One region of the Pseudomonas sp. NPDC077186 genome, then DNA from elsewhere that is predicted to be linked to it. Evidence: riboswitches for the same ligand, from Rfam matches in the RefSeq annotation. Region 1 holds a riboswitch; each other region holds the start of a gene.

Region 1 (7,507 bases):
TCGCTGGTGCACGACGACCTGCCGGCGATGGACGACGACGACCTGCGCCGCGGCCAGCCCACCACCCACAAGGCCTTCGACGAAGCCTGCGCCATCCTCGCCGGCGATGGCCTGCAGAGCCTGGCCTTCGAGGTGCTCGCCGACCGCCGGCGCAACCCGCAGGACGCCGAGACCCGCCTGCAGATGATCGCGGCCCTGAGTGCCGCCGCCGGGCCGGCCGGCATGGTCGGCGGCCAGGCCATCGACCTCGGCGCGGTGGGCCTGCCGCTCGACCAGAGCGCCCTGGAAACCATGCACCGGCACAAGACCGGCGCGCTGATCGAGGCCAGCGTGCAGCTCGGCGCCCTGGCCAGCGGCAACGCCGACGAGCTCGGTCTCAAGGCGCTGCAGCAGTACGCCCGCGCCATCGGCCTGGCCTTCCAGGTGCAGGACGACATCCTCGACGTGGAGAGCGACACCGCCACCCTGGGCAAGACCCAAGGCAAGGATGAGGCCAACCACAAGCCCACCTACCCCGCCCTGCTCGGCCTCGACGCCGCCAAGGCCTACGCCCTGGAACTGCGCGACCAGGCCCTGCACCTGCTGCGCCCCTTCGGCAGCCAGGCCGAGCCGCTGCGCGAGCTGGCGCGTTATATAGTCGAGCGGCGCAGCTAGGCCGCTCTCGTGGGAGCGGCTTAAGCCGCGAAAGCCGCGCGCCATCATCATTTGCATCTATGTTGGCATGATCGCCACATAAGGCTTGCTTTACCCCCGCGACCAGCCTCCTAAGATGGCTCCATAACGACAAGACGTCCGGAGCCGCCATGCCCTTTTCCGCCCTGCTGATCGCCAACCGCGGCGAGATCGCCATCCGCATCGCCCAGGCCTGCGCCGACCTCGGTATCCGCAGCGTGGCGGTGTATGCCGAGGACGACGGCAGCTGTCTGCACATACGCAAGGCCGACCTCGCCGTGGCGCTGGTCGGGCGCGGCCCGACGGCCTATCTGGATATGGATCAGCTGATCGCCATCGCCCGCGAGCAGGGTTGCAGCGCCATCCATCCCGGCTACGGCTTTCTCGCCGAGAACGCCGAGTTCGCCCGCCGCTGCCAGGAGGCCGGGCTGTGCTTCGTCGGCCCTACGCCGGAAACCCTGCAACTGTTCGGCGACAAGGCCGCCGCCCGCGCCCTGGCCGAACGCTGCGACGTACCGCTGGTACCGGGGATCAACCAGGCGGTGACGCCGGAGCAGGCCGCGGACTTTCTCGCCGAACACGGCAGCGTGATGCTCAAGGCCCTGGCCGGCGGCGGCGGGCGCGGCATGCGCGCGGTGGAGGATGCCGCGCAGCTGGCCGAGGCTTTCGCCCGCTGCACCTCCGAGGCCCAGGGCGCCTTCGGCAGCGGCGCGCTGTACGTGGAGAAGCGCGTGCGCCGCGCCCGGCATATCGAAGTGCAGGTGCTCGGCGATGGCAGCGGCGCAGTCAGCCACCTGTGGGAGCGCGACTGCAGCCTGCAGCGCCGTCACCAGAAACTGGTGGAAATCGCCCCCAGCCCCGATCTGGACGCCGCCACCCGCGAGGCCATCATCGCCAGCGCCCTGCGCCTGGCCGCCGAGGTGCGGTATCGCGGCATCGGCACCTTCGAATTCCTGCTCGACCTCGACCAGCCCGGGCGCTTCTACTTCATGGAAGCCAACCCGCGCGTGCAGGTGGAGCACACCGTCACCGAGCAGGTCACCGGCGTCGATCTGCTGCATACGCAACTGCACCTGGCCGCCGGCAGCAGCCTGGCCGAGCTGGGCCTGCTCACTCCGCCGCCAGCGAAAGGCTATGCCGTACAGCTGCGCCTGAACCTGGAAACCCTGCACGCCGACGGTACGGCGCGCCCGGCCAGCGGCGTGCTGGGCGCCTACCAGCCGCCCTGCGGCCCCGGCCTGCGCGTGGATGGCTGCGGCTATGCCGGCTACGCCGTCAGCCCGGCCTACGATTCGCTGATCGCCAAACTGATCGCCATCGCCAGCGACTACCCCGGCGCCCTGCGCCGCGCCTACCGCGGGCTGTGCGAGTTCCGCCTCGAAGGCGTAGCGAGCAACCTGCATCTGCTGCAGAACCTGCTGCAGCGCGACGAGGTGCTGGCCAACCGGGTCGATACCACCTACGTCGAGCGTCACCTGAGCGAGCTGCTGGCCGCCCGCGAACAGGCGCATCCGCACCGCTACTTTGCCGGCGACGCATCTGCGCAAGGCGCCAGATCCAGCCTCGACGCCCCGCCCGGCACCCTGGCACTGAGCGCGCCCAGCGCCGGCGTGCTGGTCAGCCTGGCGGTGGCCGAAGGCGACGCCGTGGCCGCGGGCCAGCGCATCGCCGTGCTGGAGGCGATGAAGATGGAGTTCGAGGTCAAGGCCGAGCACAGCGGTATCGTCCGCGCGCTGGCCGTGGCCCCCGGTGACGCCATCGGTGAGGGCCAGGCGATGGCGTTCCTGCAGCCGGCCGAGGTGGATGGCCTCGCCGAGCACGGCGAGCAGGCGGTCGACCTGGCGCATATCCGCGCCGACCTGGCCGAAGTGCTCGAACGCCATGCCCGCCTCACCGATGCGCGCCGCCCCGAAGCCGTGGCCAAGCGGCGCAAGAGCGGCCAGCGCACCGCGCGGGAAAACCTCGCCGACCTGCTCGACGCCGGCAGTTTCAACGAATACGGCGCCCTGGCCCTGGCCGCCCAGCGCCGCCGGCGTTCGGCCGAGGAACTGCTGGTGCTGAGCCCGGCCGACGGCCTGATCGGCGGCACCGGCACGGTGAATGCCGAGCGCTTCGGCGCCGAGGCGGCGCGCTGCCTGGCCATCGCCTACGACTACACGGTGTTCGCCGGCACCCAGGGGGTGATGAACCACAAGAAGACCGACCGCCTGCTCGGCCTCGCGGCGCAGTGGCGCCTGCCCGTGGTGCTGTTCGCCGAGGGCGGCGGCGGCCGCCCCGGCGACAGCGATTTCGTCGGCGTGGCCGGGCTGGACTGCCACACCTTCGCCGCCATGGCCAGGCTCTCCGGCCTGGTGCCGACCGTGGGCGTGGTCTCCGGCCGCTGCTTCGCCGGCAACGCCGCCCTGCTCGGCTGCTGCGACCTGATCATCGCCACGCAGAATGCGACCATCGGCATGGCCGGCCCGGCGATGATCGAGGGCGGCGGCCTCGGCAGTTTCACCCCCGAGCAGGTCGGCCCGACCAGCGTGCAGGGTCCCAACGGGGTGATCGATGTGCTGGTGGCCGACGAGGCCGAGGCGGTCGTCGTGGCCAAGCAGTACCTGGGCTATTTCCAGGGCCCGGTGAGCGACTGGCTATGCAGCGATCCCCGCGAGCTGCGCCAGGTGATCCCGGAAAACCGCCTGCGCGTCTACGACATGCGCAAGGTCATCGAACTGCTGGCCGACGAGGGCAGCGTGCTGGAGCTGCGTCGCGCGTTCGCCCCCGGCCTGATCACCGCGCTGATCCGCATCGAGGGCAGGCCGTTCGGCTTGCTCGCCAACAACCCCGCGCACCTGGGCGGCGCCATCGACGCCGCGGCCGGCGACAAGGCAGCGCGCTTCCTGCAACTGTGCGAGGCGCACGACCTGCCCATCGTCTCGCTGTGCGATACCCCAGGCTTTATGGTCGGGCCGGAGGCGGAGAAGCAGGCCACGGTGCGCCACGTGTCGCGCCTGTTCGTCACCGCTGCCAGCCTCACGGTGCCCTTCTTCACCCTGGTGCTGCGCAAGGGCTACGGCCTCGGCGCCCAGGCCATGGCCGCCGGCAGCTTCCACGCGCCCTTGTTCACCGCCGCCTGGCCCAGCGCCGAGTTCGGCGCCATGGGCCTGGAGGGCGCGGTGCGCCTGGGTTTCGCCAAGGAGCTGGCGGCCCAGGCGGACGACGCCGCGCGCCAGGCGCTGTTCGACAAGCTGGTGGCCAAGGCCTACGAAAACGGTAAGGCGCTGAACATGGCCAGCTACCTGGAAATCGACGCGGTGATCGACCCGGCCGACAGCCGCGCCTGGCTGCTGCGCGGGCTGGCCGCCGCGCCCAAAGCCGCCGCGCGCGAGGGCAAGAAACGGCCGTTCGTCGATACCTGGTAGAGGCCTGGCACAGGCGCGCCGGCCTGTCGCGCAGGGCTTGAAGCTTGCGGCGGTGGTTTTCGGGTAAACTGCCGCATCTTTTTACCCCTATAACGATTCGCCTGATGCCGACCACTTTCCACGAGATCCCCCGCGAGCGCCCGCTGACGCCCCTGCTGGACCGCGCCAACACGCCGGACGAGCTGCGCCGGCTGGCCGAAGCGGACCTGGAAACCCTCGCCGACGAACTGCGCCAGTACCTGCTCTACAGCGTCGGCCAGAGCGGTGGCCATTTCGGCGCCGGCCTCGGCGTGATCGAGCTGACCATCGCCCTGCACTACGTCTTCGACACCCCCGACGACCGCCTGGTGTGGGACGTCGGCCACCAGGCCTACCCGCACAAGATCCTCACCGGCCGTCGCGAGCGCATGGCCACGCTGCGCCAGAAGGACGGCCTGGCCGCCTTCCCGCGCCGCAGCGAGAGCGAGTACGACACCTTCGGCGTCGGCCACTCCAGCACCAGCGTCAGCGCCGCACTGGGCATGGCCATCGCCGCCCGCCTGCAGGGCGAGAAGCGCAAGAGCGTGGCGGTGATCGGCGACGGCGCACTGACCGCCGGCATGGCCTTCGAGGCGCTCAACCACGCCAGCGAGGTCGGCGCCAACATGCTGGTGGTGCTCAACGACAACGACATGTCGATCTCCAAGAATGTCGGCGGGCTGTCCAACTACCTGGCCAAGATCCTCTCCAGCCGCACCTACGCCAGCATGCGCGAGGGCAGCAAGAAGATCCTCTCGCGCCTGCCCGGCGCCTGGGAGATCGCACGCAAGACCGAGGAACACGCCAAGGGCATGCTGGTGCCCGGCACCCTGTTCGAGGAACTGGGCTGGAACTATATCGGCCCCATCGACGGCCACGACCTGCCCACCCTGCTCGCCACCCTGCGCAATATGCGCGACCTGGAGGGCCCGCAGTTCCTCCATGTGGTGACCAAGAAGGGCAAGGGTTTCGCCCCGGCCGAGGCCGACCCGATCGGCTACCACGCCATCACCAAACTGGAGCCGGTCAAACCCGATGCCGCGCCGCTCTCCAGCCAGAAACGGCCGTCCGGCCCGAAATACTCCAACGTATTCGGCCAGTGGCTGTGCGACATGGCCGAGCAGGACAACCGCCTGGTCGGCATCACCCCGGCGATGAAGGAAGGCTCGGACCTGGTGGCCTTCGCCGAGCGCTTCCCGGCGCGCTACTTCGACGTCGCCATCGCCGAGCAGCACGCCGTGACCCTGGCCGCCGGCATGGCCTGCGACGGGGTCAAGCCGGTGGTGGCGATCTACTCCACCTTCCTCCAGCGCGGCTACGACCAGCTGATCCACGACGTCGCGGTGCAGAACCTCGACGTGCTGTTCGCCATCGACCGCGCCGGCCTGGTCGGCGAGGACGGCCCGACCCACGCCGGCAGCTTCGACATCTCCTACCTGCGCTGCATCCCCGGCATGCTGGTGATGACCCCCAGCGACGAGAACGAGCTGCGTCGCATGCTCACCACCGGCTACCTGTTCGACGGCCCGGCGGCGGTACGCTACCCGCGCGGCAGCGGCCCCAACGCCGTCATCGAGCCGGGCCTGGCGCCGCTGCAGATCGGCAAGGGCCTGGTCCGTCGCCAGGGGCGCCGCGTCGCCCTGCTGGCCTTCGGCGTGCAACTGGCCGAGGCGCTGCAGGTCGGCGAGACGCTGGACGCCACGGTGGTCGACATGCGCTTCGTCAAACCGCTGGACACCGCCCTGCTGCGCGAGCTGGCGGCCAGCCATGAGCTGCTGGTGAGCATCGAGGAAAACGCGCTGATGGGCGGCGCCGGCAGCGCGGTCGGCGAGTTCCTCGCCGCCGAGAACATCGTCAAGCCGCTGCTGCAGCTGGGCCTGCCCGACTACTACGTGGAACACGCCAAGCCGGCGCAGATGCTCAAAGAATGCGGCCTCGACCAGGCCGGCATCGAAGCGGCGGTGCGCGCGCGCCTGGCCCTGCTCTGAACATGAGGCTCGCTCATCGCCGAATGAGCGGGCCTTGCTTGTCATTCATCCCGCCGCGCACTAGGGTGCGCGGCATTGCATGTTCCGCCAGGGTGCGCCGCTAACACGGCGTGAAACGGGAAGTCGGTGCGCCATCCAGGCAATCCCGACGCTGCCCCCGCAACGGTAATCGACGGCAGGCCGCAAACCTGCACCTTGTCCAAGGCCACTGGGTGTTCCCGGGAAGGCGGACCGGGGTCGTGAGCCCGGAGACCGGCCCCGGCGGTGCGACTGGTGTTGCGGAGGGCCGCACCGTCAAGCGCCGCCCTGCGCGCGCTTGCCCCTGCCCTCCTCGAACGTCTGCCGACCTTTGAGGAATAACCATCATGAAACTGTCCCACCTGGCCCTGGCCATCGCCGTGCTGCCCGGCCTCAGCCTGGCCGCCGAACCCTACGCCGCCGAACCGCTGGTGATCACCTCCGGGCGCCTGGCCGAACCGCAAGCCCAGGCCACCGCCGCCACCACGGTGTTCGAGCGGGCGGATATCGAGCGCCTGCAGGCCGGCAGCGTTGCCGAACTGCTCGAGCGCGTCCCCGGTCTCAGCGTCGTGCGCACCGGTGGCGCAGGTAGCCAGACCGGCATATTTCTGCGCGGCACCAGCAGCGCGCAGACCCTGGTGCTGGTGGACGGCCAGCGCATCGCCTCGGCCAGCAGCGGCACCAGCAGCCTGGAGTTTCTCGCCCCCGAGCAGATCGAGCGGATCGAGGTGGTGCGCGGCCCGCGCTCGGCCCTGTATGGCTCCGACGCCATCGGCGGGGTGATCCAGATCTTCACTCGCCAGGGTGACGGCCAGGGCCTCAAGCCCCATGCACGGCTGGCCGCCGGCAGCGACAGCACTTACCAGCGCAGCCTCGGCCTGTCCGGTGGCGATGAGCGCACGCGCTTTCACCTCGGCGCAGCGCTGGACGAGACCGCCGGCATCGACGCCACCCGCGACGGCTTCGGCGCCAACGGCGACGACGACGCCTACCGCAACCGCTCGCTCAGCCTGAACCTGGCGCACCGTTTCAGCGACGACCTGCAGGCCGGCTTCAGCGTCCTCGACCAGCGCGGCCAGGTGGAGTACGACGACACCTTCACCGGTTCGCTGCCGACCACCGACTTCCTCCTCAGCAGCGTCTCGGCCTTCCTCGACGGCCGTATCAACGACACCTGGAGCAGTCGCCTGGAGATCGGCCACAGCGAAGACAAGCGCGACAGCGGCAACGACCAACCCGGCGGCTCGCTCAGCCAGTTCAATACCTACCGCGACTCGGCCAACTGGCTCAACCGCCTGACCCTGAACGACAGCCAGCAAGTGCTGCTGGGGCTCGACTGGTACGAGGATCGCGCCCAGGGCAGCACCGATTTCGTCGAGGATTCGCGCTGGAACCGCGCGGCCTTCA
Region 2 (7,507 bases), on a different contig from region 1:
AGAGCGGTGACCTGGTGTTCTTCGCCACCAACGGCGGGCGCGGCGTCAGTCATGCCGGCATCTATGTCGGCGAGGGACGTTTCGTCCACGCGCCGTCTTCGGGCGGTACGGTGCGCCTGGACAGTCTGGACAACAGCTACTGGCAGCGCGCCTATCTGGACGCCAAGCGCGTGCTCGCCCCCGAACTGGCGCGCAATCCGTGACCCAGCGCAGCCTGCAACTCGACGACGCGCTCTACCAGTACCTGCTGGACGTCTCCCTGCGCGAGTCGCCGCTGCTCGCCCGCCTGCGTGCGGAAACCGCGCAGCTGAGCCAGGCACGTTGGCAGATCGCCCCGGAGCAGGGCCAGTTCATGGCCCTGCTGGTGCGCCTGCTCGGCGCCCGGCGGATCGTCGAGGTCGGCACCTTCACCGGCTACAGCGCCATTTGCCTGGCCGATGCCATGGGGTCGCAGGGCCAGCTGATCTGCTGCGACCTGCCCGGCGACTACAACGCCACCGCCCGCCGCTACTTCGCCGAGGCCGGGCTGACCGAGCGTATCCAGTGGCGTCTGGGCCCGGCGCTGGACAGCCTGGCGGCGCTGGAGGGCGAAGGGCAGGGCGACTTCGACCTGATCTTCGTCGACGCCGACAAGGCCAACTACCCGGCCTACCTGGAACAGGCGCTACGCCTGTTGCGCCAGGGCGGCCTGCTGCTGTTCGACAACACCCTGTGGAGCGGCCGGGTGTTACAGGCGCAGCCGGACAGTGCCGACACCCGCGCCATTCAGGCGCTGAACCGGGCGCTCAGGGACGATGCGCGCGTCGAGCTGTCGCTGCTGCCATTGGGTGACGGCCTGACCCTGTGCCGCAAGCGCTGAGCCGCCGTGGCGTTGACGCCCAACCCTCCCAGCCTCTACCCTGCGCGCCTTGCTTCAGGTGCCCGACGCCACGCGCGTACGAGGTGAAACAGGGAAGCCGGTTCAAATTCCGGCGCTGCCCCCGCAACGGTAGGTGAGTCAAACGCCGCTCTATTGCCACTGTGCTTCGTGCATGGGAAGGCGCGGCGCTAGCCCGCGAGGCTCGCTCACAAGCCCGGAGACCGGCCTGCTGCAGTCCACGGCATCGCGGAGGGCGTTGTCTGGCGTGCGGGCTCGCCTTCCCGGTGGCCCGCGCGCGCCGTTCTCCGCCTGCCTTGTCCAGCCCAGTGTGTTCGGGAGCGCAACGATGCCGCCATGCCAGCTTGCCAGTCGTGCACGGCGGCCTGCGCCCGGATGCCCGCAGACCAGGAAACCTCGATGAGCGAATCGACCGAACGCGACAGCGAATCGATCCCGCGCGACAGCGCATTGACCGAACGCGACGCCCGGCACCAGGCGCGCATGGCGCGCAAGAAGGCGCTGATCGACGCGAAGATCGCCCAGGCCCAGGACCAGTACGGCCTGCTGCTGGTGCACAGCGGCAATGGCAAGGGCAAGAGCAGCAGCGCCTTCGGCATGGTCGCCCGCGCCCTCGGCCACGGCATCAGGGTTGGCGTGGTGCAATTTATCAAGGGCGCCGCCAGCACCGGCGAGGAAACCTTCTTTCGCCGTTTCCCCGAGGAAGTCAGCTACCACGTGATGGGCGAGGGCTTCACCTGGGAGACCCAGGATCGCCAGCGCGATATCGCCAAGGCGGGCGAGGCCTGGGCCGTTGCGCAGCGCCTGCTGAACGACGAGGGCGTCGGCCTGGTGGTGCTGGACGAGCTGAATATCGCCCTCAAGCACGGTTATCTGCAGCTCGATGCGGTGCTCGCCGATATCCAGGCACGGCCGCTCCTGCAGCACGTGGTGGTGACCGGGCGCGGCGCCTTGCCGGGGATGATCGAGGCGGCCGATACGGTGACCGAGATGAGCCTGGTCAAGCATGCCTTCAAGGCCGGGGTGAAGGCGCAGAAGGGGGTCGAGTTTTGACTTCGCGCCAGTGCCCGGCGCTGCTGATCGCCGCGCCCGCCTCAGGGCAGGGCAAGACCACCGTCACCGCCGCCCTGGCGCGCCTGCACAGCCGCCAGGGACGGCGGGTACGGGTGTTCAAGTGCGGCCCGGACTTTCTCGACCCGATGATCCTCGCCCGCGCCAGCGGCGCGCCGGTGTACCAGCTCGACCTGGCGATGGTCGGCGAGGCCGAAAGCCGCCGCCTGCTCTGGCAGGCGGCGGGCGAGGCCGAGCTGATCCTGATCGAAGGGGTGATGGGCCTGTTCGACGGCCAGCCCTCGGCGGCCGACCTGGCGCGGCAGTTCGGCGTGCCGGTGCTGGGGGTGATCGACGGTTCGGCCATGGCCCAGACCTTCGGCGCCCTGGCCCATGGGCTGGCGACCTTCCAGGCCGACCTGCCGTTCGCCGGGGTGCTCGGCAACCGGGTGGCCAGCGCGCGCCATGGCGAGATTCTGCGCGCTGCGTTGCCGAGCACCATTCGTTGGTACGGCGCCTTGCCGCGCAATGCTGCGGTGGAGCTGCCCAGCCGTCACCTGGGGCTGGTGCAGGCGCAGGAACTGGCCGACCTCGACACGCGCCTGGACGCCGCCGCCGATGCCCTGGCCGCCAGCGCCGAGGTGGCCTTGCCGGCGCCAGTGCGCTTCGCCGCGCCACCACCGCGGGCGGTCGAGCCGCTGCTGGCCGGCGTGCGCATCGGCGTGGCGCGCGACGGCGCCTTCGCCTTTCTCTATCAGGCCAACCTCGATCTGCTGTGCGAGCTGGGCGCCGAAATTGAATTCTTCTCGCCGCTGGCGGGCGACGGCCTGCCGCAGGTGGACAGCCTCTACCTGCCCGGCGGCTATCCCGAATTGCATCTCGCTGAACTGGAAGGCAACCAGGCCATGGCCGCGGCGATTCGTGCCCATCACCGGGCCGGCAAGCCGATCCTCGCCGAATGCGGCGGCATGCTCTACCTGCTCGACGAACTGGCCGACAAGCAGGGCGCCAGCGGTCGCATGCTCGGCCTGCTGGCCGGCCGCGCCGCGCTGCAACCACGGCTGACCGCCCTGGCTTTGCAGGAAGTGGAGTTGCCGGAGGGCGAGCTGCGCGGCCACAGCTACCACCATTCGCGCCTGGACAGCCCGCTGGCGCCGCTGGCCCTGGGTCGTTGCCCGAACGGCAAGGCGGTGGCCGAGGCGGTCTATCGCCTGGGCCGGTTGACGGCCTCCTATATCCACTTCTACCTGCCGTCCAACCCCCTGGCGGCCGCGGCGCTGTTGCGCCCATGAGCGAGCAGGCCTTCAGCGCCGTCGAGCGCGCCGCGGTCTACCGCGCCATCGCCGAACGCCGCGACATGCGCCACTTCAGTGGCGGCGAGGTGCCGGCCGAGGTGCTGGCACGCCTGCTGGAGGCGGCGCACCGCGCACCCAGCGTCGGCCTGATGCAGCCCTGGCGCTTTCTGCGCATCAGCGACCCGCAATTGCGCGAAGCCGTCCACGCGCTGGTGGAGGCCGAACGGCTGCGCACCGCCGAGGCGCTGGGCGAGCGCTCCGACGAATTCATGCGGCTCAAGGTCGAGGGCATTCGCGAGTGTGCCGAGCTGCTGGCGGTAGCGCTGATGGACGGGCGCGAGACTCATGTCTTCGGCCGCCGCACCCTGCCGGAAATGGATATGGCGTCGGTGGCCTGCGCCATTCAGAATCTCTGGCTGGCCGCCCGCGCCGAGGGCCTGGGCCTGGGTTGGGTGTCGCTGTTCGAGCCCGAGGCGCTGGCTGCGCTGCTGGGCATGCCGGCCGGCAGCAAACCGGTGGCGCTGCTGTGCCTGGGGCCGGTCGCGGCCTTCTATGACCAGCCGATGCTGGTGGAGGAGGGCTGGGCCAGGCCGCGGCCGCTCGCCGAGCTGCTGTTCGAGAATCGATGGGGAGAACGCGTTGACTGACCTATCCACTGGCAACGGGCTATGGCGATGAGCCTGGCGCTCAGCACCCTGGCCGGGGTGGCGCTGGACGCCGCGCTCGGCGAGCCGAAGCAGGGCCACCCGCTGGTGGCCTTCGGCCGCCTGGCGAATCGTCTGGAGCAGCGCTTCAACCCCGCCGGCGGCGGCTGGCGCAGCCATGGGGTGAGCGCCTGGTGTCTGGCGGTGCTGCCGCTGACCCTGCTGACCTGGCTGCTGGCGCAGGTCTCGGCCTTCGGCTGGGCGGTGGAGATCGCCGCGCTGTACTGCGCCCTCGGCCTGCGCAGCCTCGTCGAGCACGCGCGGCCGGTGGCGCAGGCGCTGCGCCTGGGCGATCTGGCGCTGGCGCGCGAGCGCGTCGGCTGGATGGTCAGCCGCAACACCGCCGCGCTGGACGCCGGCGGCGTGGCCCGCGCCGGCACCGAGTCGGTGCTGGAAAACGGCTCGGATGCGGTGTTCGCCGCGCTGTTCTGGTTCGTCGTCGCCGGCGCGCCGGGTGTGGTGCTGTACCGCCTGAGCAATACCCTGGATGCCATGTGGGGTTACCGCAACGAGCGCTTCGAACGCTTCGGCTGGGCCGCGGCGAAGATCGACGATGTACTCAATTACGTCCCTGCGCGCCTGGTGGCGCTGAGCTACGCGTTGCTTGGCCACAGCGCCCTGGCGCTGCGCTGCTGGCGTCGCCAGGCGCCGCAGTGGGACAGCCCCAACGCCGGCCCGGTGATGGCCGCCGGCGCCGGTAGCCTGGGGGTGAGCCTGGGCGGCGCGGCCGAATATCACGGCCAGCTGCATGTGCGCCCGCAACTGGGCGAGGGGCCGCCGCCGCGGGCGCGCGATATCGAGCGCGCGCTGAATCTGGTGTGGGGCGGCGTGCTGCTGTGGCTGGCGCTGCTGGGACTCTGGGAGGTGCTGGGTGCTTGAGCATGGAGGCCGCCTGCGTGCGGCGGCGCGGCAATACGGCATCGCCCTGGAGGACTGGCTGGACCTGTCCACCGGCATCGCCCCCTACGGCTGGCCGTTGCCGGCTATTGCGGCCGAGGCCTGGACTCGCCTGCCGGAGCCGGACGATGGCCTGGAAGCCGTCGCCCGCGACTACTACGGCGCGGCCAGCCTGCTGCCGGTGGCCGGTTCGCAGGCGGCGATCCAGGCCTTGCCGCGCCTGCGCAAGGGCTGCACGGTGGGCATCCTCTCGCCGACCTACGCCGAGCATGCCGCCGCCTGGCGCCGCGAGGGGCACCGGGTGATGCAGCTCAGCGAGGGCGCCATCGACCGCGCCCTGCCGCGCCTCGACGTGCTGCTGCTGGTCAACCCGAACAATCCCACCGGCCGGCGTATCGAGACGCCGCGCCTGCTCGCCTGGCACGCGCAACTGGCCGAGCGCGGCGGCTGGCTGCTGGTGGACGAGGCTTTCATGGACTGCACGCCCGAGCACAGCCTGGCCGCTCACGGCGCGCGGCCGGGGCTGATCCTGCTGCGTTCGTTCGGCAAGTTCTTCGGCCTGGCCGGCCTGCGCCTGGGCTTCGTCCTCGCCGAGCAGGGCCTGCTCGACGAGCTGGCCGAACTGCTCGGGCCCTGGGCGGTGAGCGGTCCGGCGCGGCAGCTGGCGCGCCAGCTGCTGGCCGACGGCGCCGGCCAGGCGCGGCAACGCCAGCGCCTGCAGGTCGACGGCGAGCGCCTGGCGGCGCTGCTGCGCGATGGCGGCCTGCCGCCCACCGGCGGCTGCGCGCTGTTCCAGCTCTGCTGCCCGCCGCGGGCCGGCGACTGGCACGCGGCGCTGGCGCGGCGCGGCATCCTGGTGCGGCTGTTGCCCTTTATGGACAGCCTGCGCTTCGGTCTGCCGCCGCACGAGGCGGGCTGGCAGCGCCTGCAGCAGGCCCTGCGCGAGTGCGCCGAGGAGCTGGGGCAATGATCGGCACCACCCTGATGGTGCAGGGCACCACCTCCGACGCCGGCAAGAGCACCCTGGTGACCGCCCTGTGCCGTTGGGCACGGCGTCAGGGCGTGGCGGTGGCGCCGTTCAAACCGCAGAACATGGCGCTGAACTCTGCGGTCACCGCCGACGGCGGCGAGATCGGCCGCGCCCAGGCGGTGCAGGCCCAGGCCGCGGGCCTGGCGCCGCACACCGATATGAACCCGGTGCTGCTCAAGCCCAACAGCGACACCGGCGCGCAGGTGATCATCCACGGCCGTGCGGTGGGCAATATGCAGGCGCTGGCCTATCACGGCTACAAGCAGGTGGCCATGGCCGCGGTGCTCGAGTCCCACCAGCGTCTACGCCAGCAGTACCCGCTGGTGCTGGTAGAGGGTGCCGGCTCGCCGGCGGAGATCAACCTGCGCGCCGGCGATATCGCCAACATGGGCTTCGCCGAGGCGGTGGACTGCCCGGTGATCCTTATCGCCGATATCGACAAGGGCGGGGTGTTCGCCCACCTGGTCGGCACCCTGGAACTGCTCAGCCCATCCGAGCAGGCGCGCATCAAGGGTTTCGTGATCAACCGTTTTCGCGGTGACATCGCCCTGCTGCAACCGGGGCTGGACTGGCTGGAGCAGCGCACCGGCAGGCCGGTGCTCGGCGTGCTGCCCTACCTGATGGATTTCCACCTGGAGGCCGAGGACGCCGTCGATACTCGCCAGCAGGCCAAGACCACGGACGCGTTGCGGGTGGTGGTGCCGGTGCTGCCGCGCATCAGCAACCACACCGATTTCGACCCGCTGCGCCTGCACCCGCAGGTGCAACTAAGTTTCGTCGGGCCCGGCCAGACCATCCCGCCGGCCGACCTGATCGTCCTGCCCGGCTCCAAGAGCGTGCGCGCCGACCTGGCGCGCCTGCGCGAGCAGGGTTGGGATGCCGCCATCGCCCGTCATCTGCGCTATGGCGGCAAGCTGCTGGGCATCTGCGGCGGCCTGCAGATGCTCGGCCGGCACATCCACGATCCGCACGGCCTGGAAGGTGCCGCCGGCAGCAGCGAGGGCCTCGGCCTGCTGGATTTCGAGACGCGGCTGGAGCCGCACAAGCAGTTGCGCAACGTGCGTGGCCGCCTGTGCCTGGAGCAGGCCGAGGTCAGCGGCTACGAGATTCATGCCGGGGTCAGCACTGGCGCCGGCCTCAATGGTGCGGTGAGCCTGGACGACGGCCGCCGTGACGGTAGCCTGAGTGGCGACGGCCAGGTGCTCGGCACCTACCTGCACGGCCTGTTCGAGCTTCCTCAGGCCTGCGCCGCGCTGCTGCGCTGGGCCGGGCTGCGCGAGGTGCAGGCGGTGGACTACCAGGCCCTGCGCGAGCGCGATATCGAGCGCCTGGCCGATCTGGTGGAAGAACACCTGGATACCGACAAACTCAAGGCGCTCTGTGGGCTGGCGTAGGGTGGACGACGCTTTTTTCGTCCACTGCTGTGATCGCTGGGCATCTGCCAATGGTGGATCGGTAGAGCGTGATCCACCCTACGGTTTTGATTTGCCAACGGTGCGCACGGCCTAGGCGGCCCCACGACACCCAACGGAGTGCAAATGCTTGAACTGATCCTCGGTGGCGCCCGTTCCGGCAAGAGCCGGCTGGCGGAGAAGCTGGCGGCCGAGTCCGGCCTGGAAGTGGTGTATATCGCCACCAGCCAGGCGCTGGACGG
Region 3 (7,507 bases), on a different contig from region 1:
TGCCTTCCAGGTGTTCGCGCCAGTGCTCCAGGGCCACCGCCGAGCGGGTGTTGCCGACTTCACGGGCCAGCTCCGGCACGCCGGCGTCGTGCAGGGTGCAGATCACCTGGTTGTTCGCCGGCAGGCGCGGGCGGGTGATGCCTTCGGCGACCATGCGCGCATCGCAGAGAATCGGCGCGCCAGCCAGCAGCGCCGCACGACCGGCCGCGCCGGCACCGGGGGAGAAGCGCAGATCCTCCACCACGTCGACCATGCCGCAGGCATGGATCACCCGCACGGCGAGTTTTTCCAGGTCGGCGGGGATGCCATCGAGGTTGGCTTCGGCGCGGATGGTGGCGAAGGAGCGGCGGTAGATTTCCTGGCCGTCGCGGATGTAATCAAGCATCGGGGGTTCCTGCGGGGTGTTGGCGGGCGAACCAGGCGCCAACCTGGTCGATGGTCATGGCGGGTGCCAGCAGGCGGCCGAAACCGGGCGTTTCGGGCGTGCGTTGGTAAAGCTGGTAGTGCTCGGGCGTGCTGGCCAGCAATGTGTAGGGCTGCACCCTGGCGCTGGCGCAGCTGCGCGGGCAGGCGCTGAGGTGCACCTGCGGGCGTGCGTGGCTTGCGCGCAGCAGCTCGGCCAGGTGCAGGGCATGGCGCTTGCTGTCGGACAGGCCGCGGGCGCAGGCGGCCGAACCGGTGCAGGCGACCAGGCCGAGCAGCGGCTCGTCGGCGCGGACCAGCAGGCCCAGGTCGCCTAGCGCGGACAGCAGCTCACCGGCGCTGGCCTCGGGGACGTTGCCCAGCAGCAGGCCCTGCCAGGGCGTCAGGCGCAGTTCGCCGTCGCCATGGCGTTCGCTCAGCTCGGCCAGCGCCAGCAGCTGTTCGGCGTGCAGGCGGCCGAGGCGGGCGCCGGCGGCGACCATGCACAGGCCATTCTGCGCCTGTGGATAAATCCCTGCCGGCGTGCGCTCGACGGTGGCGGCAGGCTGCCAATTGGCCGGTGGCGGCTGCAGGGGGAAATTCAGGCGCGCCTGCAGGCGCCGTAGCAGTTCATCCGGCGAGATATGGCCGAGCAGCTGGCGCATACGCGACTGCTCGGGCGTGGCCAGTTCGAGAAACAGCAGCAGCAGCTGGCGCACCAGCTCGAGCGCCTGGGGCGCCTCGATGCGCGCCAGCGGCGCGTCATTGGGGCAGCCGGCCAGGCCCAGCAGCAGGTGGCGCTCGTCCTCGGCGGCCAGCCACAGGTCGTGGGGGTGTTCGCGCATGGCCAGGGCCTCGCCGCCGTCCAGCTGCAGGGCGAACTTGGCCGACAGCGTCTGCAGCGCCGGGCTGTCCTGCAGCAGGTCGAGCAGCTGGCCGGCCAGCGGGCGCAGGTCCATGCGCGCCTGCGGGTCGAGGCCGGCGGCGGGGCTGAGCAGCAGGTTGCGCACATCGTCGGCGGCGGCCACGCGCGGGCCGAGGCCGGCGCCGAGCAGGGCGTCGATCAACGTGCCTTCCTGGCCGGGCAGCACGCCGCGGATCTGCAGGTTGCTGCGGTTGGTCAGCTCCAGCACGCCGTTGGCGCAGTGCCTGGCCGCCTCGGCAATCGCCCGCGCCTGAACGCTGCGCAGCACGCCGCCGGGCAGCTTGATGCGGCAGATGCCGCCGTCCAGCGCGGGGACGATGCGCAGCAGGCCGGGGCAGGCGGAAGGGCGAACGGGCGCGGGCAAAGGGGTCACCTGTGGCTAACGACGCGGCGACCGAACCAGCGAAATCCGCCCACGGGGGATTCCATGGCATCGGTACACCCCGCCCGATGTTGGCACTCGCGACCAGCGTTCGTCGGCAGGTCTCCTGGCTGACAGGTCTTCGTCCGCCGCGCCTTCCCGGTTACCCAGTGGCCGATTGCATTGGACTCGCTGTTTACAGTTGCGGGGGCAGCCACGGTGAACCGTGTTCCCTCTTGGGGAATTTCTGAAATGGCCATTTACCGTCACTCCCGCGAAGGCGGGAGCCCAGGTACTACTGAGATTCTGGCTTCCCGCCTGCGCGGGAATGACGACTATTTCAGAGTTTCCTTAGGCCCTTTACTGAGTCGTATCGACTCATGGGGCACCGACGAAGGCGCTATTATGCCCGCTTTGCCCGGAGCGCGGACAGGCGCTCCGTCGGGCCTGTGCGAGGACATTGGATGAAACCCTGGTTGACTCTGGTCGGTATCGGCGAAGACGGCTACCCCGGCCTGGGCAAGGCCGCGCGTCGTGCCCTGCTGGCGGCCGCGCGCATCGTCGGCGCGCCGCGCCAGCTGGCCTTGCTGCCGCCGTGCATTGGCGCCGCGCGCGAGACCTGGCCGAGTCCCTTCGACCTCGAACCGCTGCTGGCCCGGCGTGGCGAGGCGCTGTGCGTGCTGGCCAGCGGCGACCCGATGTTCTATGGCGTCGGCGCCAGCCTGGCGCGCCAGCTGGCGGCCGACGAGCTGCGGGTATTGCCGGCGCCGTCCTCGGTGTCGCTGGCGGCGGCGCGCCTGGGCTGGCCGTTGCAGGAGGTGGAGGTGCTGTCGCTGGTCGGCCGGCCGCTGGCCACCCTCAATTCGCGGTTGTTTCCCGGCGTGCGCCTGCTGGTATTGAGCGCCGCTGGCGATACGCCCGCGCAGGTCGCCGTAGCGCTGCGTGAGCGGGGCTTCGGTGCCAGTCGCCTGTGCCTGCTGGAGCACCTGGGCGGGCCGGATGAACGCCGCCTCGATGGCCTGGCTGAAAGCTGGAGCCTGCCGCGCGGCGCCGACCTCAACCTGCTGGCCGTGGAGTGCCTGGCCGACGCCGGAGCACGCCTGCTGCCACCGACCTGTGGTCTGCCTGACGACGCCTACCGCCACGACGGCCAACTGACCAAGCGCGACGTGCGCGCAGTGACCCTGGCGCGCCTGGCGCCGCTGCCCGGCGAGCTGCTGTGGGATGTCGGCGCCGGTTGTGGCTCCATCGGCATCGAGTGGATGCGCGCACACCCGGCCTGCCGCGCCATCGCCATCGAGGCCAACGAGGGGCGCCAGGCGCATATCCGCCACAACCGCGATGCCCTCGGCGTACCTGCCCTGCAGCTGGTCGCCGGGCATGCGCCCGAGGCGTTGGATGGATTGCCGGCGCCGGATTCGGTCTTTATCGGCGGCGGCGTCACCGTGCCCGGCGTGCTGGACGCCTGCTGGGCCGCGCTCAAGCCCGGCGGGCGCTTGCTGGCCAATGCGGTAACGATTCAGAGCGAGGCGGCGCTGGTCGCCTTCCGCGAACAGCAGGGTGGCGAACTGCTGCGTCTCACCGTGGCCCAGGCGCAGCCGCTGGGCGGCTTCGATACCTGGCGCGCGGCGCTGCCGATCACCCTGCTGGCGGTGCGCAAACCTTGAGTGCGCGACTCCTGCTGCTCGGCGGCACCAGCGAAGCGCTGCGCCTGGCCCGTCGCCTCGGGCCGGAAACCATCTACAGCCTGGCCGGCCTCGGCCGGGTGCCGGATGACCTGGCCTGCCGCGTGCGCGTCGGCGGCTTTGGCGGCGTCGAAGGCCTGGCCGCCTTTATCGACCGCGAAAGCATCGAGCTGCTGCTGGATCTGACCCACCCCTATGCGGCGCAGATCAGCCATAACGCCGCTCGCGCTGCAGAACTGGCGGGCGTGCCCTGCTGGGCATTGCGTCGCCCTGGCTGGCAACCGCGCGCGGATGACGACTGGCGCGAGGTGGACGACTGGGACGGATTGACCCGTGCGCTGGCGCCGTTTCAGCGGCCGTTGTTCACCTCCGGGCGCGAGCCGCTGGCCCATCTGCACCAGATTCCCGCGCACCAGCACTGGACGGTGCGCTGCCTGCAGGCCGAGCCGGCGCCGCCGCGCGCCGAGGTGATTGGCGCCCGCGGGCCTTTCTCGCTGGACGAGGAACGCGCGCTGTTCGCCCGAATCTGCTGCGACGTGCTGGTGAGCAAGAACAGCGGCAGCGCTTCCACCGAGCCCAAGCTGCAGGTGGCGCGCGAACTGGGTCTGCCGGTGCTGCTGTTGCGCCGGCCGCAGTTGCCGGTGGTGGCGCGTGAGTTTGCCGAGCCGGATGCCCTGTGGGCCGCGTTGGCGGTAGGTTGGCGCTGAGCGCAGCGAAGCCCAACAGGGAGCCCGCAGGCTCCGCTCGGAGATCTCCAGCCCTCGAAAATCCCCGTTGGGCTTCGTCGCAGGCTCCTCAACCCAACCTACAGGCTGCCGGTGTTGCCCGGGCTGGCGCGGTAGGTTGGCGCTGAGCGCAGCGAAGCCCAACAGGGAGCCCGCAGGGCTCCGCTCGGCGATCTCCAGCGCCCCGAGAATCCTTGTTGGCCTTCGTCGCAGGCTCCTCAACCCAACCTACAGGCTGCCGGTGTTGCCCGGGCTGGCGCGGTAGGTTGGCGCTGAGCGTAGCGAAGCCCAACAGGGAGCCCGCAGGGCTCCGCTCGGCGATCTCCAGCCCTCGAAAATCCCTGTTGGGCTTCGTCGCAGGCTCCTCAACCCAACCTACAGGCTGCCGGCGTTGCCTGGGCTGGCGCGGTAGGTTGGCGCTGAGCGCAGCGAAGCCCAACAGGGAGCCCGCAGGGCTCCGCTCGGCGATCTCCAGCCCTCGAAAATCCCCGTTGGGCTTCGTCGCAAGCTCCTCAGCCCAACCTACATGCTACCCGGATTGCATTTGGGCCATGACGCGCTGCTAGACTGCCGGCCCTTTTGGAGACCCTGATGAACCAAGCTCCTTATGCGCGCATCCTGTTTATCGGCCCCGGCCTGGGTCGTGGGGCCTCGGCCGAGCTCTTGCAGCAGCGCATCGAAGCGCTGCTCGGCGAGGCGCATCTGCATGACAGCGAGCAGGACGGCTGCTGGCAGACCATCGATGAGGCGCCGCGACCGCTGCTGGTGGTGGATCTGGAGCCGCGCGCCGATGCCGCGCACCGCGACTGGCTGCGCCAGCGCATCGCCGAGCGGGGCGATGGCGACCGGGTATTCGTGCTCTGCACCGCGCTGGAAGACGCCTGGCTCGATGGCCTCGGTGCGCTGCTCGAGCGCCGCGAGGCGCATAGCCCCTGCAGCGAGGTGCCGCCGATTCCGGCGCAGCACGCCTGGTCGCAGATCCCGCCGCACGCCCAGCGCCTGCTGCTGTGCAACGGCCCGCGCTGCACGCGCAAGGGGGCGCTGGGCCTGTGGAAAACCCTGCGTCAGTGGCTCAAGGTCGCGGGCCGTCTGGAGTGCGCGGGCGGCGTGCATATCACCCGCAGCCAGTGCCAGTTTCCCTGCGACCTGGGGCCGACCGCGAGCCTTTATCCTCAGGGCGAGTGGTACGGCATCAGGGACGAGGCGGCGGTGATTCGCCTGGTCGACGAGCGCCTGGTGGCGGGCCGGGCGTTGCCGGAGCTGCGCATCGATGGCAATGGCGGCGAATGAGCCCCGGATTACGCCGGCGGCTAATCCAGGCTGCGAACGGGGCCGATAACGCGGGCAATTGAACCCATCGCCTGACAGAGGGATCATCTGGACTAGGCTGGATGTGATTTCACGTGCATCCGCAGGAGGGTTTCGCATGCTTGCGCAACTGCCATCGGTACTCCGCGAACTGCAGCTGCCGCTGCGTCTGAAGCTGTGGGACGGCAAGCAGATCGACCTGGGGCCGCGGCCCAAGGTGACCCTGGTGGTCAAGGACCCGAGCCTGGTCAGCCAGCTGGCCAGCCCCAGCCTGGACGCCCTCGGCGGCGCCTATGTCGAGGGCAAGCTCGACCTGGAAGGGCCGATCGATCAGGTCATCGCCGTGGGCGATGCGTTGAGCAGCGCGCTGCTCGGCGACGCCGCCGCGCCGCTGGAGCCGCGCAGCGCCCACGACAAGCGCAGCGACGCCGCCGCCATCAGCTATCACTACGACCTGTCCAACGACTTCTACCGGCTGTGGCTGGATCGCGACATGGTCTATTCCTGCGCCTATTTCGAGACCGGCGCGGAAGACCTCGACCAGGCCCAGCAGGCCAAGCTGCGCCACCTGTGCCGCAAGCTGCGCCTGCAACCGGGCGAGCGGCTGCTCGACGTCGGCTGCGGCTGGGGCGGCCTGGCGCGTTTCGCCGCCCGCGAGTTCGGCGCCCGGGTGTTCGGCATCACCCTCAGCCAGGCGCAGCTGGAACTGGGCCGCCAGCGCGTGGCCGAGGACGGGCTGGAGGAGCGTGTGACCCTGGAACTGCTGGACTATCGCGACCTGGCGCAGGACGGCCGCTTCGACAAGGTGGTCAGCGTCGGCATGTTCGAGCACGTCGGCCACGCCAACCTGGCGCTGTACTGCCAGCGTCTGTTCGGCGCGGTGAAGGCCGGCGGGCTGGTGCTGAACCATGGCATCACCTCGCGTTACACCGATGGCCGCCCGGTGGGGCGCGGCGCCGGCGAATTCATCGACCGCTACGTGTTTCCCCAGGGCGAGCTGCCGCACCTGGTCAGCATCGGCGCGGCGATCAGCGAGGCCGGCTTGGAGATAGTCGATGTGGAGAGCCTGCGCCTGCACTACGCGCGCACCCTGCAGCTATGGAGCCAGGGCCTGGAGCAGCGTCTGCAGCAGGCGGCGGCGCTGGTGCCGGAGAAGGCCCTGCGCATCTGGCGGCTGTACCTGGCCGGCTGCGCCTACGGCTTCCAGCACGGCTGGATGAACCTGCACCAGATCCTCGCGGTCAAGCCGCGCGAGGACGGCAGCCACGACCTGCCTTGGACCCGCGCCGACCTTTATTCGCAATGAAGTAAGATGCGCCTCGACCCCATCCGTCGAGCCGCCCATGCCGCAGCAGCATCGCTACCGCGTCGCCCTCACCGTTCTGGCCATTCTCGCCGGCCTGCTGCTCAGCGTCTGGCTGGGCGGGCGCCATGCCGAGCAGCGCGCCTGGGCCGAGCGCAGCGTCGAGGCGCGCGGCCAGCTGCAGCTCTACGCCCAGTCGATCCGCACCCTGGTCGAGCGCTTCAGCTCGGTGCCCGAGGTGCTGGCGCTGGACAGCGACATCAAGAGCCTGCTGCGCGCGCCGCAGGATCGCCAGTTGCGCCATGCCCTCAACCAGCGCCTGGAACGGCTCAACGCCGCCGCCGGCTCCACCGTGCTGTACCTGCTCGATGCCCAGGGCGAGACCCTGGTGGCGAGCAACTGGCGCGACTGGAGCAGCTTCGTCGGCAACAACTACGCCTTCCGCCCCTACTTCCAGGACGCCCTGCGTGACGAGGGCGCGCGCTACTTCGCGGTCGGCGTGACCACCGGCATCCCCGGCTACTTCCTCTCCCATGTGGTGCGCGACGACGACGGCGAGCTGCTCGGCGTGCTGGTGGTCAAGCTGGAGCTGGAAGAGCTGCAGCGCGAGTGGGTCGGCCAGCCCGGCGTGCTGCTGGTGGCCGACAGCTACCAGGTGGTGATCCTCAGCAACAAACCGGCCTGGCGCTTTCGCGCCCTGCAGGCGCTCGACGAGCGGGCGCGGGCCGAGCTGGTGGAGGTGCGCAAGTACGCCGAACAGGCGCTGCAGCCGCTGGCCCAGGAGGTCCACCGGCGCAT
Region 4 (7,507 bases), on a different contig from region 1:
TGCACCAGGCGACGCAGGGAGAAATCCACCCGCGCCGCGTCGAACAGCGCCAGCGGCAGCGGGTCGGTGTTCTCCCAGTCGTACAGGCCGTCGGCGGTACCGTCGGTGGCGGCGGACAGGTCGGTGCTGGGGAACACCCGCGCCAGCTCGGCGGCGGTCACCCCGCTGCCGGCCAGCTCGTCACCCTGCTCCACCACATAGGGATAGGGGATGTTCTGCTGGCTCATGCCGACTTCCACGCGCAGGGTGAAGTCGTGCATCAGCGGCCGCAGCTGCTCCAGCAGGTATTTGCGAAAGGCCGCCGGCTGGGTCACGGTGACGCTGTAGGTGCCCGGCACCTGCACCTTGGCGTAGGCGCGCACGGTGGTCGGCACCTCGCCCTGGCACAGATAGGTCAGGCGCAGCTCGGGATAGCGGAACAGACAATGCTCGCCGGCGTCGGGCTTGATGCGCTCCTTGAGGTAGCGCTTCAGCGCCCGGCTGAGGGCGCCGGTGGCCTGCTGGTGGAGGGCGGCGAGGCGGTCGACCGCCTCTTCCGGGGTAAAGGCAACGACGAATTCATCGGCACAGGGTTTCACGGCGCACCTTCCTGGTTGATCGAACGCCCCTATCTTGCCTGTTCCGGCGGTGCCAGGCATAGCGCTCAGCGCAGCAGGCGAGCTAGATCCTCCGGCACGGGCTGCGGCGTCAGCGGCCCGACCCGGCGCGTGCCGGGATTGCCCAGCGGATAGAGGCCCAGCAGCGACCCCAGGCTGCCCGGCAGACGCAGCAGCTGCGCGAGCAGCTCGGCCCAGTCGCGCCGACGCCAGGCCCACAGCAGCATCAGCCAGTGGCTCAGGCCGTGCTGGAGAACACTCGGCTGGCCGAGGATATGCGCGCGCTCCAAATGACGCAGCTCGCCCTCGGCATCGCCCAGGCGGCGCTTGCGACGGGCCAGTTGCAGTTCGTGGTGGAAGGCTTGGCGACGGTTCATGGCGGTGCTCCAGAGTAGGCGACCGGGACAGTCTGCAAGCCTGGGGCGGCCCCGCGGTCAAGCGACTAGGCTTAGCCGCATAGCGCCTGCCCGAGGGTCGCCCCATGCCACGCCTGCTCAGCCTGCTCCTGTTGCCCCTGCTCGCTCCCGTCCTGCTCGCCGGCGAGCTGGACGGCCACTACCACGCCAACCTCGACGGCCAGCCGGCCGAGCTGATCCTGCGCAGCCAGGGTCAGTCGGTGGAGGGGCAATACGTGGAAAACCAGCGCCTGCGCCTGAACCTCAAGGGTCATTACGACGGCCAGCTGCTGCGCGCCGAGATCAGCGACCCGCAGTCCGGGCTGCTGATCGCCAACATGAACGCCACCTACGCCAACGCCATGCTCAACGTCAGCATCGCCGCGCGCGACCCGCGCAACGGCCAGGTGCTGGAGCGCCAGGCGCTGTTCCAGCGCGGCGCGCCGGCCAGCGCGCCGACTGCAGCGGAGCGCCTGGATCCGGCGCTGATCGGCACCTGGATCCACGAGAAGCAGATCAACAGCGGCGGCGCCAACTTCGCCTCGTTTTCCACCCTGCTGACCCTGCAGCTGGGCGCCGACGGCAGCGTCGCGCAGTGGAGCCTGGCGGCCGGCGGCGGCAGCGACTGGAGCTTCAACAGCCCGGGCGAGCTGCAATACCGCGGCCGCTGGCGCAGCGACAACGGCGTGCTGCTGGTGCGCCTGGACGGCGCCGCCGACTACCAGCCCGCCGCTTACTATCGCTTCAGCGACCCCTACCTGGTCACCGAGAGCAATACCGGCAAGATGATCTGGCAGCGCCGCCAGTAGCGCTGCGGGTCAGGCGGCCTGGTGCAGGCGCACGTTGAACAGCGGGCCCTGGCTGAAACGCGCCAGCGCCTTGGCCGCGGCCAGCACGCCCAGATCGATCAGCGGCTCGACCAGGATCACGCTCATATAGGCCAGGCCGAAGCTGCCCACCGCGGCCAGGTTATCCGCGGCGAAACCCTGGCCGTAGAAAGCCCAGAACGCCACCCAGGCGACGATGCCGCCCTGGTAGGCGGTCGACAGCGCCAGCGCCTGCTTGTAGGAGAGATCCACGTAGGCGGTGCCCGGCGCGACAATGCGCTTGGCCAGCAGCTGGATGCCCCACAGCGGCAGCAGCAGGGTGGTGACGTTCATGCCGTACTGCGGCAGGTCGAACTGGGCGAACAGCAGCCCCTGCAACAACAGGCCGGCGGCCAGGCCGATGGCCGCGGCGCCGGCGCCGAACAGCAGCAACAGGGTCGAGCCGAGGATCAGGTGCACCTCCGAGACACCCACCGGGTGATGCGGCAAGACCTCGAAGAAGCAGAACACCAGGGCGGTGGTCAACAGGCTGCGCAGCGCCAGGGCGACCGCCCCACCGTTGTCGCGGATGGCATCGCGGGCGAGTTGGGCGGTCAGGCCGAAGCCGGCGACGGCCGTGGCGTAGCTGAGCAGGATCTTGGCGCCTTCGACGACGCCGGGTTCGATATGCATAAGGGTTCCTTGGTCGCGCCCACCGCGCGACGATCCGGATGGAGGGGATGGGCGCAAGCGCCCGACGGCGATGGCAGGTCTCCTGGCTCGCGGCTCGACCCTTCGCCCGCCTTCCCGGCCGGTGGGCCAGTGGCATATGGGCGTCGTTCGCCGCTTACAGTTGCGGGGGCAGCCAGGGCATTGGCGACATGCGCCGCACCCTGTTCCCTTTTCATCCGACCCTGGGGCCGGAACCATCGGCGGCCACCTTACCCGGCGGCACGGACAAAAGACAGTGCCCGGCGTCTTAGGCCGTATGACGCAAGCAGGTGAAAAGGCCACTGGCGTTGGCACACAGCTGCCCCTGAGCGTCGTGCAGCGTGGCCTGCACCGCGACCTGTCGCCCGTCGCGCTGCAGCACGCGGGCTTCGGTACGTAGCGGCAAGGCCGCCGGGCCGATTGGGCGCAGGTAATTCACCTGCAGGCTGGCGGTCACATAGACCTCCTCGGCGCTGGCCTGCGAGTACACCGCCAGCCCCAGCGCCGCATCGAACAGCGTGGCGGTGTAGCCGCCATGCACACCGCCGAGCGGATTGAAGTGCACGGCCGGCGGCTGACTGCTGAAGCCCGCCACCCCGGCTGCAGCCTGCAGCTGGGAAATGCCGTAATCGGCACCGATGTCACCGGCCAGCCAGGCCCGTAACCGTTCAAAGAGACTGGCGTGCATGTTCATGCCTTAGATCAGCTGCGGCATGCTGCGCGCCAGCAGTGCTTCGACGTCGACGCCGCGCGGCAGGGTGCCGTAGACGCGGCCGCGGCCTTCCAGGCGGCTGGCGATAAAGGCGTCGCTCACCACGCTGTTTCCGGCCTCCAGCAGCAGCTTGGCCTGCAGCGCCACGGCCACGTCCTCGGTGAGCTGGCGGGCGCGGTACTGGATATCGGCGGTATCCGCAAAATCGGCCTTCAAGCGCTGGATATGCGCCTTCAGCCGCGCATCGCCGTGGCCGTCGCCCAGCTCGGCGAACAGCGCACCGAGCACGCCGGGCTCCTTGGACAGGGCGCGCAGCACGTCCAGGCATTGCACGTTGCCCGAGCCCTCCCAGATCGAGTTGACCGGCGCCTCGCGATACAGGCGCGGCAGGATGGTTTCCTCAACGTAGCCGGCGCCGCCCATGCATTCGCTGGCCTCGTAGACCATCTCCGGCGCGCGCTTGCAGATCCAGTACTTGCCGACGGCGGTGACCAGGCGGGCGAACTTGTCTTCCTGCTCGTCATGCAGGTGATCCAGCGCGCGGCCCATGCGCATGGACAAGGCCAGCGCCGCCTCGCTTTCCAGCGCCAGGTCGGCCAGCACGTTCTGCATCAGCGGCTGGTCGGCGAGCAGCTTGCCACCCACCTGGCGATGCGCGCAGTGGTGCGCGGCCTGGGTCAGCGCCTGGCGCATCAGGCTGCTGGAGCCGACCATGCAGTCGAAGCGGGTCATGGCCACCATCTCGATGATGGTCGGCACGCCGCGCCCCTCCTCGCCGAGCATCCAGGCGAAGGCGCCGCGGTACTCCACCTCGCTGGAGGCGTTGGCCCAGTTGCCCAGCTTGTTCTTCAGGCGCTGGATATAGAACTGGTTGCGCGTGCCGTCCGGGCGGTGGCGCGGCAGCAGGAAGCAGGACAGGCCCTTGTCGGTCTGCGCCAGGGTGAGGAAGGCGTCGCACATCGGCGCCGAGCAGAACCACTTGTGCCCGACCAGTTCGTAGGCCTGCCCCGGCCCGCCGCTGCCGACCGGGTAGGCGCGGGTGGTGTTGGCGCGCACGTCGGTGCCGCCCTGTTTCTCGGTCATGGCCATGCCGATGGTGACGCCGCTCTTCTGCTCCATCGGCAGGTTGCGCGGGTCGTACTGGCTGGAAAGGATCTTCGGCAGCCACTGCTCGGCCACGTTCGGTTGCAGGCGGATGGCCGGCACGGCGGCGAAGGTCATGGTCAACGGGCAGCCGCTGGCCGCTTCGGCCTGGCTGTGCAGGTAGGTCAGCCCGGCACGGGCGACATGGGCGCCGGCGCGCGGGTCGGTCCAGGGCAGCGAGGGCAGGCCGTGCTCGACCGCGGTGCGCATCAACTCGTGGTAGGCCGGATGAAACTCCACCAGATCGACGCGGTTGCCGTAGCGGTCATGGCTCTTGAACACCGGCTTGTTCTCGTTGGCGAGGAAGCCGGCCTGCATCAGTGCGCCGCCGGCCAGCGCGCCGTAGGCGTGCAGGCGCTGTTCGGCCCAGCCGCCGTCATAGCGGCGAATCCACTCCTGCAGCGGCAGGTCGAGGCGATAGAGGTTGGCGCCGTCCAGGCTCGGTACCTGGTTGAACACCTCGTGGGTTTCGGCGTGCAGGCTGGGTTTCATCGCGGCAGTTCCTCGGCGCCGACGGCGCGCAGACAGAAGGTGACCAGGCTGGCGCTGACGTCGGCCAACTCCAGGGTGGGGTGGCCCGCCGCACGGGCGGCGCGGGCCGGGGGAGAGAGCGGGCCGACCAGGGCCTCGGCGATGGCGCCGACCAGGCAGGCGGCGACCAGGCCGACCTGCTCGAGGCGAAATTCGCCGCGGCGCACGCCCTCCTCGAGCAGATCGGTAAAGAGTTCGGCATAGGCCTCGCGGTACAGCAGGCGCTGCTCGTCCACTTCGGGGTCGACCGGCTCGGCGATCAGGGCGAAGGCCAGGCGGCGGCTGTGCCAGGCGCGCGCGGCGAACTGTTCGAGGCCGGCGCGCAGGCGCTGCGGCGCGCCGCCCGGCGCGCGCAGGGTGGCGGCCAGGGCATCGACCTCGCGCTGGCTGGCGTCGGCGAACACCTCGGCAGCCAGTTCGCCCTTGCTGCGGAAATGCCGGTACAGGCTGCCGGTGGCGATGCCGACGTCTTCGGCCAGCGCCTGCATGGTCAAGGCGGCGAACCCGCCATCGACCACCCGCTGCAGGGCACAGACGAGGATGCGTCGACGCAACGCCTGATCGCGGTCGAGCCGCGCTTCGCTGGGACGGTAAGCCATGGTCTGAGTCCTGATTCACAGAACATCAGTGAATCAGGATTCAGACCATGACTAAAGCGACGTTCCGGCCAAAACTGCGGCCGAACGCACGTCGGAATGCAGGAGACGCAACGTGGAGGCGCACGCAGCGCACCCTACGCGAGGCTAAGGGCCGAGGTGCGCCAGCAGCTCCGCGCAATCGCGCGCATGCAGCCCGGTCAACTCGGGCCAGGGGTTGTCCGGCAGGTTGACCAGCACCGCGCGCGCACCGGCGGCCTGGGCGCATTCCAGGTCGAAGCGGTAGTCGCCGACCATCACCAGCTCACGCGGCGCCACCGCCCAGCGCTCGGCCAGGTGCAGCAACCCGCCGGGATGCGGCTTGGGCGGCGCCTCGTCGCGGCCGAGGATGTCTGCGTCGGCGAAACAGTCGTCCAGGCCGATGGCCTGCAAGGTCAACAGCGCCAGCTCATGGGCGTTGCGGGTGAGGATGCCGAGCCGGCAGCCGCGCTCGCACAGCGCGCGCACCAGATCGATGGCCCCCGGCGCCGGTCGCGAGGCCACCGCCAGTTCGCGCTCGTGCTCGAGCAACCAGGCGTGCTTCTGCGCGGCTTCGTCTGCCGGCAACGCCGCCAGATGATGGAGGATGTCGTCGTCCTGGGGAATACCCAGCGCGCGCTTGATCGCCGGGAAGTCGTGCACCGCCAGGGTCAGGGTGCCGTCCATGTCGAACACCCAGTGGCGCGCCGTCGCCAGCTGCCTCATTTCCAGTCTTCCCGCACGCGGGTCAGGCCTTCCTGGGCGGCCGAGGCCACCAGCTCGCCCTGGCGGTTGTAGATGCTGGCGCGGGAGAAGCCGCGCGCGTTGCCGGCCCAGGGGCTGTCCATGGCGTACAGCAGCCAGTCGTCCATCCGCAGGTTGCGATGGAACCACAGCGAATGGTCGAGGCTGGCGACCTGCATGAACTTCTGGAACACCGACACGCCATGCGGCTGCATCGAGGTGGTGAGCAGGTTGAAGTCGCTGGCGTAGGCCAGCAGGTACTTGTGCAGCTGCGGGTCGTCCGGCAGCGCGCCAGCGGCGCGGAACCACACGTACTTGACCGGCTCGCAGGGCTGCGGGGCGAAGGGATTGATCAGGGTCACCGGGCGGATCTCGATCGGCTTGTCGCTGATCATTCGCTCGCGCAGACGTTCGGGAATCATCGAGGCGACCATCCGCGCCAACTCGGTTTCCGACTTCAGCCCTTCGGGACCGGGCACCTCGGGCATCGCACTCTGGTGGTGGAAGCCCTCCTCGTCGTACTGGAACGAGGCGCTGCAGAAGAAGATCGGCTGGCCCTTCTGCACCGCCACCACGCGGCGGGTGCTGAAGCTGCCGCCGTCGCGGGTGCGCTCGACCTGGTAGACCACCGGCAGCGTGGCGTCGCCGGGGCGCAGGAAGTAGCCGTGCATCGAATGCACATGGCGCTCGGCGGCCACCGTCTGGCTGGCCGCGGAGATGCACTGGCCGAGCACCTGGCCGCCGAACAGCTGGCGGAAACCCAGGTCCTGGCTGCGCCCGCGGAATAGGTTTTCCTCGATCTGCTCCAGGCTGAGCAGCGCCACCAGATCGTCGAGCACCTGGGTCATGGGGTCTCTCCTTGCACAGGGGGAATACGGGGTTGCGGGTAGGCCGGCAGGGAGGTCAGGCGTTCGTCCCATACGGCGCGGCCAAGGGTGAAATGGTAAAGGCTTTGCCAGCCGCTGTCGGCAGCGCCGAGCAATTCCTGCAAGGCATCGTCGAAATAGCAGCCGATGCCGGTGGCCGACAGCCCGGCCGCCTCGGCCTCCAGATAGAGCAGCTGGCCGATCTGCCCGCACTCCCAGTAGAGCCTGGGATAGCGCCAGGCGCCATCTGTCAGGGCATCCTCCAGCCGCGCCAGCATGGCCAGGGCCAGGCAGCCGTCGGCGGCGATGTCCTGGCCGCAACTCAGAAAGCCCGCCAGGCCGCGGGCATCGCCTTCGAGCAGGCGGTACAGCGGCAACTCGTCGTCCAC

Evidence for each region. Region 1 has a riboswitch for cobalamin ahead of ACIGKL_RS08330 (TonB-dependent receptor domain-containing protein). Riboswitches for the same ligand answer to the same signal wherever they lie in the genome.
Region 2: linked by a shared signal. The riboswitch ahead of cobO (cob(I)yrinic acid a,c-diamide adenosyltransferase) and the one ahead of ACIGKL_RS08330 (TonB-dependent receptor domain-containing protein) in region 1 are both predicted to bind cobalamin.
Region 3: linked by a shared signal. The riboswitch ahead of cobG (precorrin-3B synthase) and the one ahead of ACIGKL_RS08330 (TonB-dependent receptor domain-containing protein) in region 1 are both predicted to bind cobalamin.
Region 4: linked by a shared signal. The riboswitch ahead of ACIGKL_RS09690 (energy-coupling factor ABC transporter permease) and the one ahead of ACIGKL_RS08330 (TonB-dependent receptor domain-containing protein) in region 1 are both predicted to bind cobalamin.

Annotation. Positions count from the first base shown of each region.
Region 1 is NZ_JBITWE010000001.1:1,760,200-1,767,706, forward strand. Features, by position in the region: gene ACIGKL_RS08315 (polyprenyl synthetase family protein) at 1-654, shown strand, start outside; gene ACIGKL_RS08320 (carboxyl transferase domain-containing protein) at 804-4,076, shown strand; gene dxs (1-deoxy-D-xylulose-5-phosphate synthase) at 4,181-6,082, shown strand; cobalamin riboswitch at 6,156-6,358, shown strand; gene ACIGKL_RS08330 (TonB-dependent receptor domain-containing protein) at 6,448-7,507, shown strand, end outside.
Region 2 is NZ_JBITWE010000007.1:44,690-52,196, reverse strand. Features, by position in the region: gene ACIGKL_RS22165 (C40 family peptidase) at 1-203, shown strand, start outside; gene ACIGKL_RS22160 (O-methyltransferase) at 200-859, shown strand; cobalamin riboswitch at 899-1,104, shown strand; gene cobO (cob(I)yrinic acid a,c-diamide adenosyltransferase) at 1,277-1,930, shown strand; gene ACIGKL_RS22150 (cobyrinate a,c-diamide synthase) at 1,927-3,219, shown strand; gene bluB (5,6-dimethylbenzimidazole synthase) at 3,216-3,869, shown strand; gene cbiB (adenosylcobinamide-phosphate synthase CbiB) at 3,897-4,805, shown strand; gene cobD (threonine-phosphate decarboxylase CobD) at 4,798-5,793, shown strand; gene ACIGKL_RS22130 (cobyric acid synthase) at 5,790-7,247, shown strand; gene cobU (bifunctional adenosylcobinamide kinase/adenosylcobinamide-phosphate guanylyltransferase) at 7,392-7,507, shown strand, end outside.
Region 3 is NZ_JBITWE010000003.1:579,785-587,291, forward strand. Features, by position in the region: gene ACIGKL_RS14685 (precorrin-8X methylmutase) at 1-385, opposite strand, end outside; gene cobG (precorrin-3B synthase) at 378-1,691, opposite strand; cobalamin riboswitch at 1,788-1,971, opposite strand; gene cbiE (precorrin-6y C5,15-methyltransferase (decarboxylating) subunit CbiE) at 2,153-3,355, shown strand; gene ACIGKL_RS14700 (cobalt-precorrin-6A reductase) at 3,352-4,080, shown strand; gene ACIGKL_RS14705 ((2Fe-2S) ferredoxin domain-containing protein) at 4,690-5,388, shown strand; gene cfaB (C17 cyclopropane fatty acid synthase CfaB) at 5,525-6,712, shown strand; gene ACIGKL_RS14715 (ATP-binding protein) at 6,750-7,507, shown strand, end outside.
Region 4 is NZ_JBITWE010000002.1:226,394-233,900, forward strand. Features, by position in the region: gene amn (AMP nucleosidase) at 1-578, opposite strand, end outside; gene ACIGKL_RS09680 (DUF3703 domain-containing protein) at 644-973, opposite strand; gene ACIGKL_RS09685 (hypothetical protein) at 1,078-1,800, shown strand; gene ACIGKL_RS09690 (energy-coupling factor ABC transporter permease) at 1,810-2,490, opposite strand; cobalamin riboswitch at 2,545-2,743, opposite strand; gene ACIGKL_RS09695 (PaaI family thioesterase) at 2,777-3,202, opposite strand; gene ACIGKL_RS09700 (acyl-CoA dehydrogenase family protein) at 3,206-4,855, opposite strand; gene ACIGKL_RS09705 (TetR/AcrR family transcriptional regulator) at 4,852-5,493, opposite strand; gene ACIGKL_RS09710 (HAD family hydrolase) at 5,638-6,234, opposite strand; gene tesB (acyl-CoA thioesterase II) at 6,231-7,100, opposite strand; gene ACIGKL_RS09720 (nitroreductase family protein) at 7,097-7,507, opposite strand, start outside.